Regions from separate parts of the Vagococcus xieshaowenii genome, predicted to be linked through region 1. Evidence: predicted binding sites of a transcription regulator. Region 1 holds the regulator's gene; each other region holds the start of a gene.
What was found. The regulator CtsR, encoded in region 1, represses protease genes until heat stress. The targets are predictions, from matches to a motif close to TTGGTCAAAAAAGGTCAAANA.
Positions count from the first base shown of each region.

Region 2: a site for CtsR is predicted at 1,327-1,347, ahead of clpP (ATP-dependent Clp endopeptidase proteolytic subunit ClpP). Genes of this name have one in related genera too.
Region 3: a site for CtsR is predicted at 1,201-1,221, ahead of E4Z98_RS02885 (ATP-dependent Clp protease ATP-binding subunit). Genes of this name have one in related genera too.

Region 1 is NZ_CP038865.1:1,803,277-1,806,565, forward strand. Features, by position in the region: gene E4Z98_RS08680 (ATP-dependent Clp protease ATP-binding subunit) at 1-1,580, opposite strand, end outside; gene E4Z98_RS08685 (CtsR family transcriptional regulator) at 1,585-2,055, opposite strand; gene E4Z98_RS08690 ((deoxy)nucleoside triphosphate pyrophosphohydrolase) at 2,234-2,626, shown strand; gene E4Z98_RS08695 (DEAD/DEAH box helicase) at 2,649-3,289, shown strand, end outside.
Region 2 is NZ_CP038865.1:802,718-806,006, forward strand. Features, by position in the region: gene whiA (DNA-binding protein WhiA) at 1-711, shown strand, start outside; gene E4Z98_RS03895 (hypothetical protein) at 752-1,258, opposite strand; gene clpP (ATP-dependent Clp endopeptidase proteolytic subunit ClpP) at 1,424-2,020, shown strand; gene E4Z98_RS03905 (thioredoxin domain-containing protein) at 2,033-2,563, shown strand; gene E4Z98_RS03910 (GNAT family N-acetyltransferase) at 2,621-3,184, shown strand; gene secG (preprotein translocase subunit SecG) at 3,239-3,289, shown strand, end outside.
Region 3 is NZ_CP038865.1:582,041-585,329, forward strand. Features, by position in the region: gene E4Z98_RS02885 (ATP-dependent Clp protease ATP-binding subunit) at 1-1,160, opposite strand, end outside; gene E4Z98_RS02890 (phosphocarrier protein HPr) at 1,481-1,747, shown strand; gene ptsP (phosphoenolpyruvate--protein phosphotransferase) at 1,747-3,289, shown strand, end outside.

The DNA.
Region 1 (3,289 bases):
ACTACTGCTTCATCTTGTCCTACAACACGTTTGTGTAATTCTTGTTCAAGACCTAATAAACGTTCGCTTTCTTTTTTCTCTAGCTGTTGTAACGGAATACCTGTCCATTGAGAAATAACTTCCTCAATATCTAGCGCTGAAACTGATTTTTGATACTGATTTACCTTATTAGCTTGTTCTTCTTGTAGTTTAGCGATTTTTTCTTCTTGACGCTTTTCTTGTTTGCGAAGTTTAGAAGCTTCTTCAAAATTTTGCTCTAAAATAGCGCCGTCTTTAGCTTCACGAATACTCGCTAATTTATTGATAGCTTTAACAAGTGGTGTAACTTTGGCCGTAGTATTTAAGCGGACTTTTGCAGCACTTTCGTCGATTAAATCAATCGCTTTATCAGGTAACTGACGACCACTAATATAGCGGACCGATAAATTAACCGCTTCTTCTAACGCTTCGTCTGTAATAGCGACTTGATGATGTTCTTCATACTTAGAACGAATTCCTTTTAATATTTCTAAGGCTTCTTCAGGCGTTGGCTCATCTACTTGGATTTTTGCAAAACGTCGTTCAAAAGCTGAATCTTTTTCGATATATTTTTGATATTCTTCTAGAGTAGTTGCCCCAATTGTTTGAATTTCACCACGTGCTAAGGCTGGTTTTAAAATATTAGAGGCATCAATAGCACCTTCTGCTCCACCCGCACCAATTAACGTATGTAATTCATCGATAAATAAAATCACATTGCCATCAGCATAAATTTCTGTCACCAATTGCTTCATACGTTCTTCAAATTCACCACGGTATTTTGTTCCTGCCACTACCGCGCCCATATCAAGCATCATCAAACGTTTCATTTGCATATCTTCAGGTACTTCACCATTAATAATCTTTTGGGCAAGTCCTTCAGCAATAGCTGTTTTACCTACACCGGGTTCCCCTACCAAAACAGGGTTATTTTTCGTACGTCGACTTAAAATTTGGATTAGTCGCTTCACTTCTTTTTCACGACCTAAGACAGGGTCAAGCATCCCTTCTCTTGCTAGTGCGGTTAAATCACGCGCTAATGCGTCCAATGTTGGCGTTTTAGAATCTAGAGTTTGCTCGCTCATACCACCTGATCGTTTTCCTTTTAATCCTTTACTTTCCATTGCACCAATCTTTTTTAAAACTGTTTGGCGTGTTTTGGCTAAATCCATGCCAAAATTACGCAATATACGTGAGGCTAATATCTCTTCATCACGTAAAATCCCTAATAAGATGTGCTCTGTCCCCACTTTAGGCGAACGCAATCTTACCGCTTCATCTTGCGCAAAGGTTATAATTTGGCTTGTTCTTGGAGAGTATGGTAAATAATCCACAACTTTTCCATATCGACTTGTATTAAAGCCTGTTAATGAGTCAATTTCTCTTTTTACATCTTCTACTTGAATGTCATAACTTCTTAATATCGAGCCTGCAACGCCTTCTTGTTCGATTACTAAACCTAGTAATAAATGTTCTGAACCTACGGATTGATGGCGGAAACGTTTGGCTTCTTCTTGCGCAATCACTAATACTCGGCGCGCTTTTTCTGTCAATTCTAGCATACTATTACCCCTTTTCTTCATAACGTAAGCGATCAATGACGGCTTTGATTATATTACTTCTAATATAGTCTTCCTGTTCATTGTGCTTGCCGATAACTTCATAACTGATGATTGATAACAATAATTGTGTTTCACTTTTCGTTAATAAGTTTTGCTGAAAAAGTTGTTCAATCACAGCGTTTGCTTCACTATAAGTTAATCTTTCTTCAATTAAATCACTTATATAGCACAAATAGTCTTCATTATGCCCTAATTGTACCCTTTGTATTCGAATATAGCCACCGCCACCACGCTTACTTTCAACCATATAACCTTGTGCCAATGTAAAACGCGTTTTAATGACATAATTAATCTGTGAAGGAACACAACTAAACTGTGAAGCCATCTCAACTCGACGAATTTCTACAACTTCTTCTTCTTGCAAAATTGTTTTTAAATACGCTTCGATCAAATCTGACATATTCTGATTATTCATTTCTCTCACCAACTTTTGACTATATTTGACCTTAAATATATTATACAGATTTTGAAAGCAGGAATAAAGGAAAAGGGGTTTATAGCTTCACAAAATATAAAACAACACGAGAAAAATAGTTATTACATACAAAGATTTGATACAATAACTATATCACTCTATGAAGGACGTAATTATTATGAAAAAACAAATCAATGTGGTCGGCGCTATTTTAATGAACGATGGTAAAATACTCTGTGCTCAGCGTAGCGAAAATATGTCGCTTAGCCTAATGTGGGAATTCCCAGGAGGTAAGATTGAAGAAGGTGAAACGCCGCAAATGGCGTTAAAAAGAGAACTAAACGAAGAATTATTAATCAATGTAGAGGTATCTCCAGATATCTTCGAAACAACGACTTACGAATATGATTTTGGTATTGTTACATTAACAACATTTATTTGTCAGTTAATTAACGGAACGCCTCAATTGACAGAGCACGCGGCGATTAAGTGGTTGAAACGCAATGAATTAGAAACGTTAAACTGGGCCCCAGCTGATATTCCCGCGGTAAAAAAATTAGCTCTTGATTAATCACTTTTAAAGGATGTGTTATATGGAAATTTTAGAACGCTCGCTAAAAAAGGCTTTTATCGACAAGACAATTCCCGGATCTTCCTATGATCCTGAAGTCATTATTAATCAACCGGTTAATCATACTTTTCTATTAAATACACTACAAAATGAATTAAACCATTGCGAAGATTTCTTTTTCTCCATTGCTTTTATAACAAAAGATGGATTAGATGCTATTAAAGCACAGTTAGCGGATTTAAATAATCAGGGACGACACGGGCGACTATTGACGTCCACTTACCTATCGTTTAACCAACCGAAAGTTTTTGAAGATTTACTAAATATTCCTAACTTAGAGGTTAGACTTTCAGATAAAAAAGGGTTTCATGCCAAAGGTTATTTGTTTGATAAGGGAACTTCTCATTCATTAATTATCGGCAGTTCTAACTTAACGTTAAGTGCCCTAAAGTTAAACTATGAATGGAATGTTAAGTTAACGTCCTATGAACATGGAGAAATTATCCACCAAATAAAGCATCATATGGAAGCAGAATGGCAAGCAGCCACACTATTATCACCACAATGGATTGATGCTTACGCTGCTAACTATGTACGGCCTATCTTTGAACCAAACGAGTTCGTAGAAACTATCACTGAACATCAAACGACTTACATCGCACC
Region 2 (3,289 bases), 980 kb from region 1:
AGAAAAATGAAATTAAAGAAAAATAATATTTATATTGTTCGCTTAAAACAAGATACCCAATCTATCTTAACGGATTTAGATATTTTTGATGATTACGGTTTATCTGATCAAATTTCAGATATGATTATTGGTAACAATGAGCGTATGAAAGCTTATTTACGTGGTGGATTTTTGGCGGGTGGCTCAGTTAATAATCCAGAAACCAGTCGTTATCACCTAGAGATTTATTCTTTGTATGAAAATCATAGCCGAGAATTACAAGAAATTATGGGATATTTTGATTTAAATGCCAAAACATTAAGTCGCCGTAATGGTTACATTACTTATCTAAAAGGAGCAGAAGATATTTCTGATTTTTTGACCTTGATAGGGGCAACAACAAGCATGTTGAAGTTTGAAGATGTACGTATCGTCCGTGATATGCGTAATTCTGTGAATCGTTTAGTTAACTGTGAAACGGCCAATATGTCTAAGACAATTGATGCAGCAACTAAGCAAATTGAAAGTATTCAATACATAGAGTCACGCGTTGGTTTAGAATCATTGAATCATAAATTAAGAGAAGTGGCAGAACTACGCTTGATGCATCCAGAAATTAGTTTAAAAGAGCTTGGAGAGATTGCTCCTTCAGGCCCCATTTCTAAGTCAGGCGTGAATCACCGTATTAGAAAAATTATCGAGTTTGCCGATAAGCTAAGAGAACAAGGATAATAATGAAAAGAGAGTTAACCATTTTGGCTAACTCTCTTTTTTATCTGCGATATTTATTAGTAATTTGTTTTAATTCAATTTTGCGATCTTCAATCATTTCATTTAATTGATCTGAGAATTTCTCGAAAATTTCTCGTCCGCTTTGGTAGACATAGGCGCCTTCTGAACGAATTACTTTAGGGTCCAAAACAACTTTACGTTGCGCAATATTTTTGAAAAATTCTTCTACTAAAAAAGTAGGCAAATAATAATGGTTTTGAGCACAAAAACTTTGAATATAGATAAAGTCATCAATTGATATTTTGACATCATCAAATTTAACCGCTCGTTCGTAATCACTTAACAAGGCGCTTTCTTTGATTTCTATATCTCTTTTTTGAAGTACTTCGTTTATTTTTTTATTTAATAAAACTAAAATATCAATTTCTTTCATTTTATTTTTTATTTCTTCTCGTCGATCAATTTCAGATAAAAATTGTCGAATACTAATTTTTACAGCAATAATAGCGATAAAAGCTCCAATCAAAACACCTAACAACTCTGTCATAAAAAAACCTCCCAATAATTCTATATTAAATATATCAAATTAACCGCGAAACGAAAAGACAAACCTAAAGATTGACCAAAATTGACCTTTAGAGTAAACTTTATTTATATAAAGGTTTTCTTATGTTACAATAAGTAACAACAGATGAATTTAGGAGGAACTATTATGAATTTAATACCAACAGTCATTGAACAATCTTCAAGAGGTGAAAGAGCCTACGATATTTATTCACGTTTGCTAAAAGATAGAATTATCATGTTAAGTGGCCCAATCGATGATAATGTCTCTAATGCAGTGATTGCTCAACTATTATTTTTAGATGCGCAAGATTCTGAAAAGGATATCTATTTATATATTAATTCACCAGGTGGTAGTGTTTCTGCTGGGTTAGCTATTTTTGATACTATGAATTTCGTGAAAGCAGATGTTCAGACAATCGTTTTAGGTATGGCTGCTTCAATGGGTAGCTTCTTACTAGCTGCTGGGGCAAAAGGTAAACGTTACGCTTTGCCAAATGCAGAGATTATGATTCACCAACCACTAGGAGGCGCGCAAGGTCAAGCAACAGAAATCGAGATTGCCGCTCGTCATATTTTAAATACTCGCGAACGTTTAAATAAAATCTTATCAGAACGTACTGGTCAACCGATTGAAGTGATTGAAAAAGATACGGACCGTGACAACTTTATGTCAGCTGAAGAAGCAAAAGCATATGGTTTAGTTGATGAAATTATGGAAAGTAGTAAAAATCTAAAAGCGTAGGATGTGAGTGAAATGGAAAATATTCAACCAGCAGTGACAAACGAAGTAGGTATTCAATTAGGTGATGCTGATGCACCAGTTGTAGTTAAAGAATATGTTAATTTACGTTGTCCGTATTGTCGTCAATGGTTTCATGATTCAAAAGAAACTTACGCACAATTAATTGCCGATGGAACCGTACGACGTGTCATTAAATTATTTAACAAAGAAAAGTTTGGTTTACATTACGCTAATGCAATGCATGACTATGTTCCTAAAAATGGTACCTATGAGGAAACAGTCGCTGTTTTAGAAGCTATTTATGATTCTCAAACAGAGTGGGGACCAATGGACCGTGAAAATAGTTTAGGAGATGTATGTGCTTATGCTGAAGGGACATTAGGTCTTGTGAAAGATGCAGATACACAAATGCAAGAAGCTATATTAGATGAAACAACTCAAGCGGGTATTCGCTTTATTCCAACAATGATTATTGGAGATAACGTATTCGATCAAAAAATTACGCAAGAAGCGTTTGTTTCATTAATAAACGAAGCTAAATAACGTCGTGAAGAGGTGTGATGTTTATCATCATGCCTCTCATTTTTTTAGGAGTAGCATATGGAAATAAGACAAGCAAATCATGGAGAATTTAATCATATTTTACAATTGTTAAAGCAAGCTGCAACAAGGATAAAAAATACAGGTTCTACACAATGGGCACATGTTTTAGAAGGAAAAGAAGATCAGCAGTTATTAACACATTTATTAAACCAAGAAGTAATGGTAGGTATTATGGATAATGAAATAATCAGTGTGTGTTATTTGACGAAAAGAATGTCCGATTGGGATTGTAATCTTTGGGGCAATCGTTCAACGCCTCATGATTTCCCAACCTATTATTTGCACAAGTTAGCTTTAGCAGATGGTTATCAAGGTAAAGGCAAAGCAGATACCTTTCTTCTATCCCTCCAAAAACACATGAAACAGAAGTACCCAGAAGGTAGCACTATTCGTTTAGACTGTATGGCTGAAAAAAACATATTAATGGACTTATATGAAAGAGTGGGCTTTGAATTTGTTGCAAGAAGAGACAATATTCAACTATCAGATCATACTGCTCCATTTAATATTTATCACTGGTGCTCTCATGTTGTAAATGAAGAAATCAATAGCCAATCATAGGATATTATGCTATGATTATAAAGAGTTATTCTGGGAGTATAGGAGGTTCATTACATGTATAATTTTTTAGTAGGTGTTATGATTATAGTATCAATCTTAATTATC
Region 3 (3,289 bases), 760 kb from region 1:
TTTAATTTTTCTAAGTGGGTAATTTGATCACGATAGTAAGCGGCTTTTTCAAAATCTTCTTCTTTAGACGCAATATTTTTTTGCTCGATGGCTTGTTCTAATCGTCGTTCTAACAATTCTGGGTCTAACATTTGAATGGTTAAATTCTTTTTAGAGCCAGCTTCATCTAATAAGTCGATGGCTTTATCTGGTAAGAAGCGATCTTGAATATATCGGCTTGAAAGATTTACCGCCGCACTGATTGCTTCATCATCATATTTGACGTGGTGATAATCCTCATAACGTGTTTGAATCCCTTTTAATATTTCAAGTGTTTCTTCTACAGTTGGTTCATCAACTTGTACAGGTTGTAAGCGACGTTCTAAAGCTGCGTCTTTTTCAATGATTCGGTACTCAGCTAATGTTGTTGCACCAACTAATTGAAGTTTACCTCGTGCCAATGCGGGTTTTAAAATATTCCCAGCATCCATATTGCCATCACCAGCTGAACCGGCACCAACGATTTCATGGATTTCATCGATGAACAAAATAATTTGTTGATTGGCTTCGACTTCATCCATCAATTGTTTCATTCGTTCTTCGAATTGCCCGCGAATGCCTGTTCCTTGAACAAGTGAGACGACATCTAATTGGATAACTTCTTTATCCTGAAGTTTTTGAGGGACATCGTTGTTGACTATTTTTAAGGCTAATCCTTCTACTACGGCAGTTTTACCTACACCAGGTTCACCAATTAATACAGGATTATTTTTGGTTCTTCTATTTAGTATTTCGATGACGCGAGTGATTTCTTCATCTCGACCAATAACTGGATCGATACGCCCTTGTCTAGCTTCTTCGGTTAAATTTAAACCGTATTCAGCAAGTAGACTTTGAGCTTGTCCGGGTCCTTGTGGTGGCTGGCTAGGTCCTTGTCCTTGAGTGGGTGGTATTTGTCTAATATTGCCTTGATTGAATTGCTGAGATAATGCTCGATACCAATCATCTATAGAACTAAAACCATAAGGATCTTGTGCCATATTAGTGGACATAGGTTGATTAGGCCCTTGATTTAATTGACGATAACATTTTTGACATAGATATACTTTGTTGGTTTGATTACCTGTCATAATAGAAAGAGTAATGGTTGCTTGATTTTGTTTACAATTTTGGCAAAGCATAAGTGTCACTTCCTTTTTAATAAACTAAAGGTCAATTATTTTACTGACCTTTTTTGACCTTTGAAATAATTATACTGAGTTTCGTTATATAATTCAAGAATTAACCCTTTTGTCAAAAAATAGGGGAACAAAAGGTTAAAAAATACATAAGGAGTATTTCTACCGTCCTGCTGTATATGATGAAAGCGAATTAATTGTGATAAAAAAGTTGTAAGGAATTGAAAAAAATGGTAATGTTAACAGTTGAAAGGGATATTTTTAAGCTTATTTAAAAAAGTCCCCAAAAAAAATTTGTTTAAGACAAAGGAGAACGATCAATTATGGAAAGAAAAGAATTTAACATTATCGCTGATACAGGAATCCACGCTCGTCCAGCTACTTTATTAGTTCAAGCTGCAAGCAAATTCACTTCTGATATCAACTTAGAGTACAAAGGTAAATCAGTAAACTTAAAATCTATCATGGGCGTTATGTCTTTAGGTGTTGGCCAAGGTGCTGATATCGCTATTACTGCTGAAGGTGCTGACGAAGTAGAAGCAATCGCTGCTATTACTGAAGCAATGCAAAAAGAAGGTTTATCTGAATAATGTCTAATATGTTAAAAGGTATCGGAGCGAGTGATGGCGTAGCTGTTGCAAAAGCATATATGTTAATCGAGCCAGACTTATCTTTTACTAAACAAACAGTAGAAGATTCTGAAGGCGAAGTTAATCGCTTAAAAGCTGCTTTAGCTAAAGCGACTGAAGAAATCACTGCTATTCGTGATAAAGCTGCAACAACATTAGGTGAAGAAGAAGCGCAAGTTTTTGATGCTCATTTAATGGTTTTAGCTGACCCTGAGATGGTTAGCGCTGTTGAATCAAACATTAACGACAACAAAGTTAATGCTGAATCAGCATTAAAAGAAGTAACAGATATGTTTATCATGATGTTCGAATCTATGGAAGATAATCCATATATGCAAGAACGTGCGGCAGACATTAAAGACGTTACAAAACGTGTGATTAGTCACTTATTAAATGTTAAATTACCAAATCCATCAATGATTGATGAAGAGGTTATCGTGATTGCTCATGACTTAACACCAAGTGATACAGCACAATTAGATCGTCGTTTTGTTAAAGCTTTTGTGACAAACATTGGTGGTAGAACATCTCACTCAGCTATTATGGCTCGTTCATTAGAAATTCCTGCAGTAGTAGGAACAATGTCAATTACTGATTCAGTAGTTGAAGGACAACTATTAGCTGTTAATGGTATTACTGGTGAGGTTATTGTTGAACCAACAGAAGAAGAACAAGCAACTGTTAACAAAGCTGGAGCAGATTATGCTGCATTGAAAGCTGAATGGGATAAATTAAAAGATGCTAAAACAGTTACGGCTGATGGTAAGCATTTTGAGTTAGCTGCTAATATTGGAACACCTAAAGATTTAGAAGGTGTTAACAATAATGGTGGTGAAGCAGTTGGTTTGTACCGTACAGAATTCTTATACATGGATTCTCCTGAATTACCATCTGAAGATGCTCAATTTGAAGCATACAAAGCGGTATTAGAAGGCATGAATGGTAAACCAGTTGTGGTTCGTACAATGGATATTGGTGGAGATAAAGAATTACCTTACTTACCATTACCACACGAAATGAACCCATTCTTAGGTTACCGTGCATTACGTATTTCATTAGTAGAAGATGATATGTTTAGAACACAATTACGTGCTTTATTACGTGCATCTGTATACGGTCAATTACGTATTATGTTCCCAATGGTAGCAACATTAAAAGAGTTCCGTGCTGCTAAAGCAATGCTTGAAGAAGAAAAAGCTAAATTAATCGCTGATGGTGTCGTGATTGCAGATGATATCCAAGTGGGTATCATGATTGAAATCCCTGCAGCAGCTGTTATTGCTGATAAATTTGCGAAAGAAGTTGACTTCTTCTCAGTAGGAACAAACGATTTAATCCAATATACTATGGCGGCAGACCGTATGAACGAACGCGTTTCTTACCTATATCAACCATATAACCCATCAATCTTACGTTTAATCAAACACGTAATCGATTCAGCACATGCTGAAGGTAAATGGGCTGGTATGTGTGGTGAGATGGCTGGCGATCAAACAGCTGTTC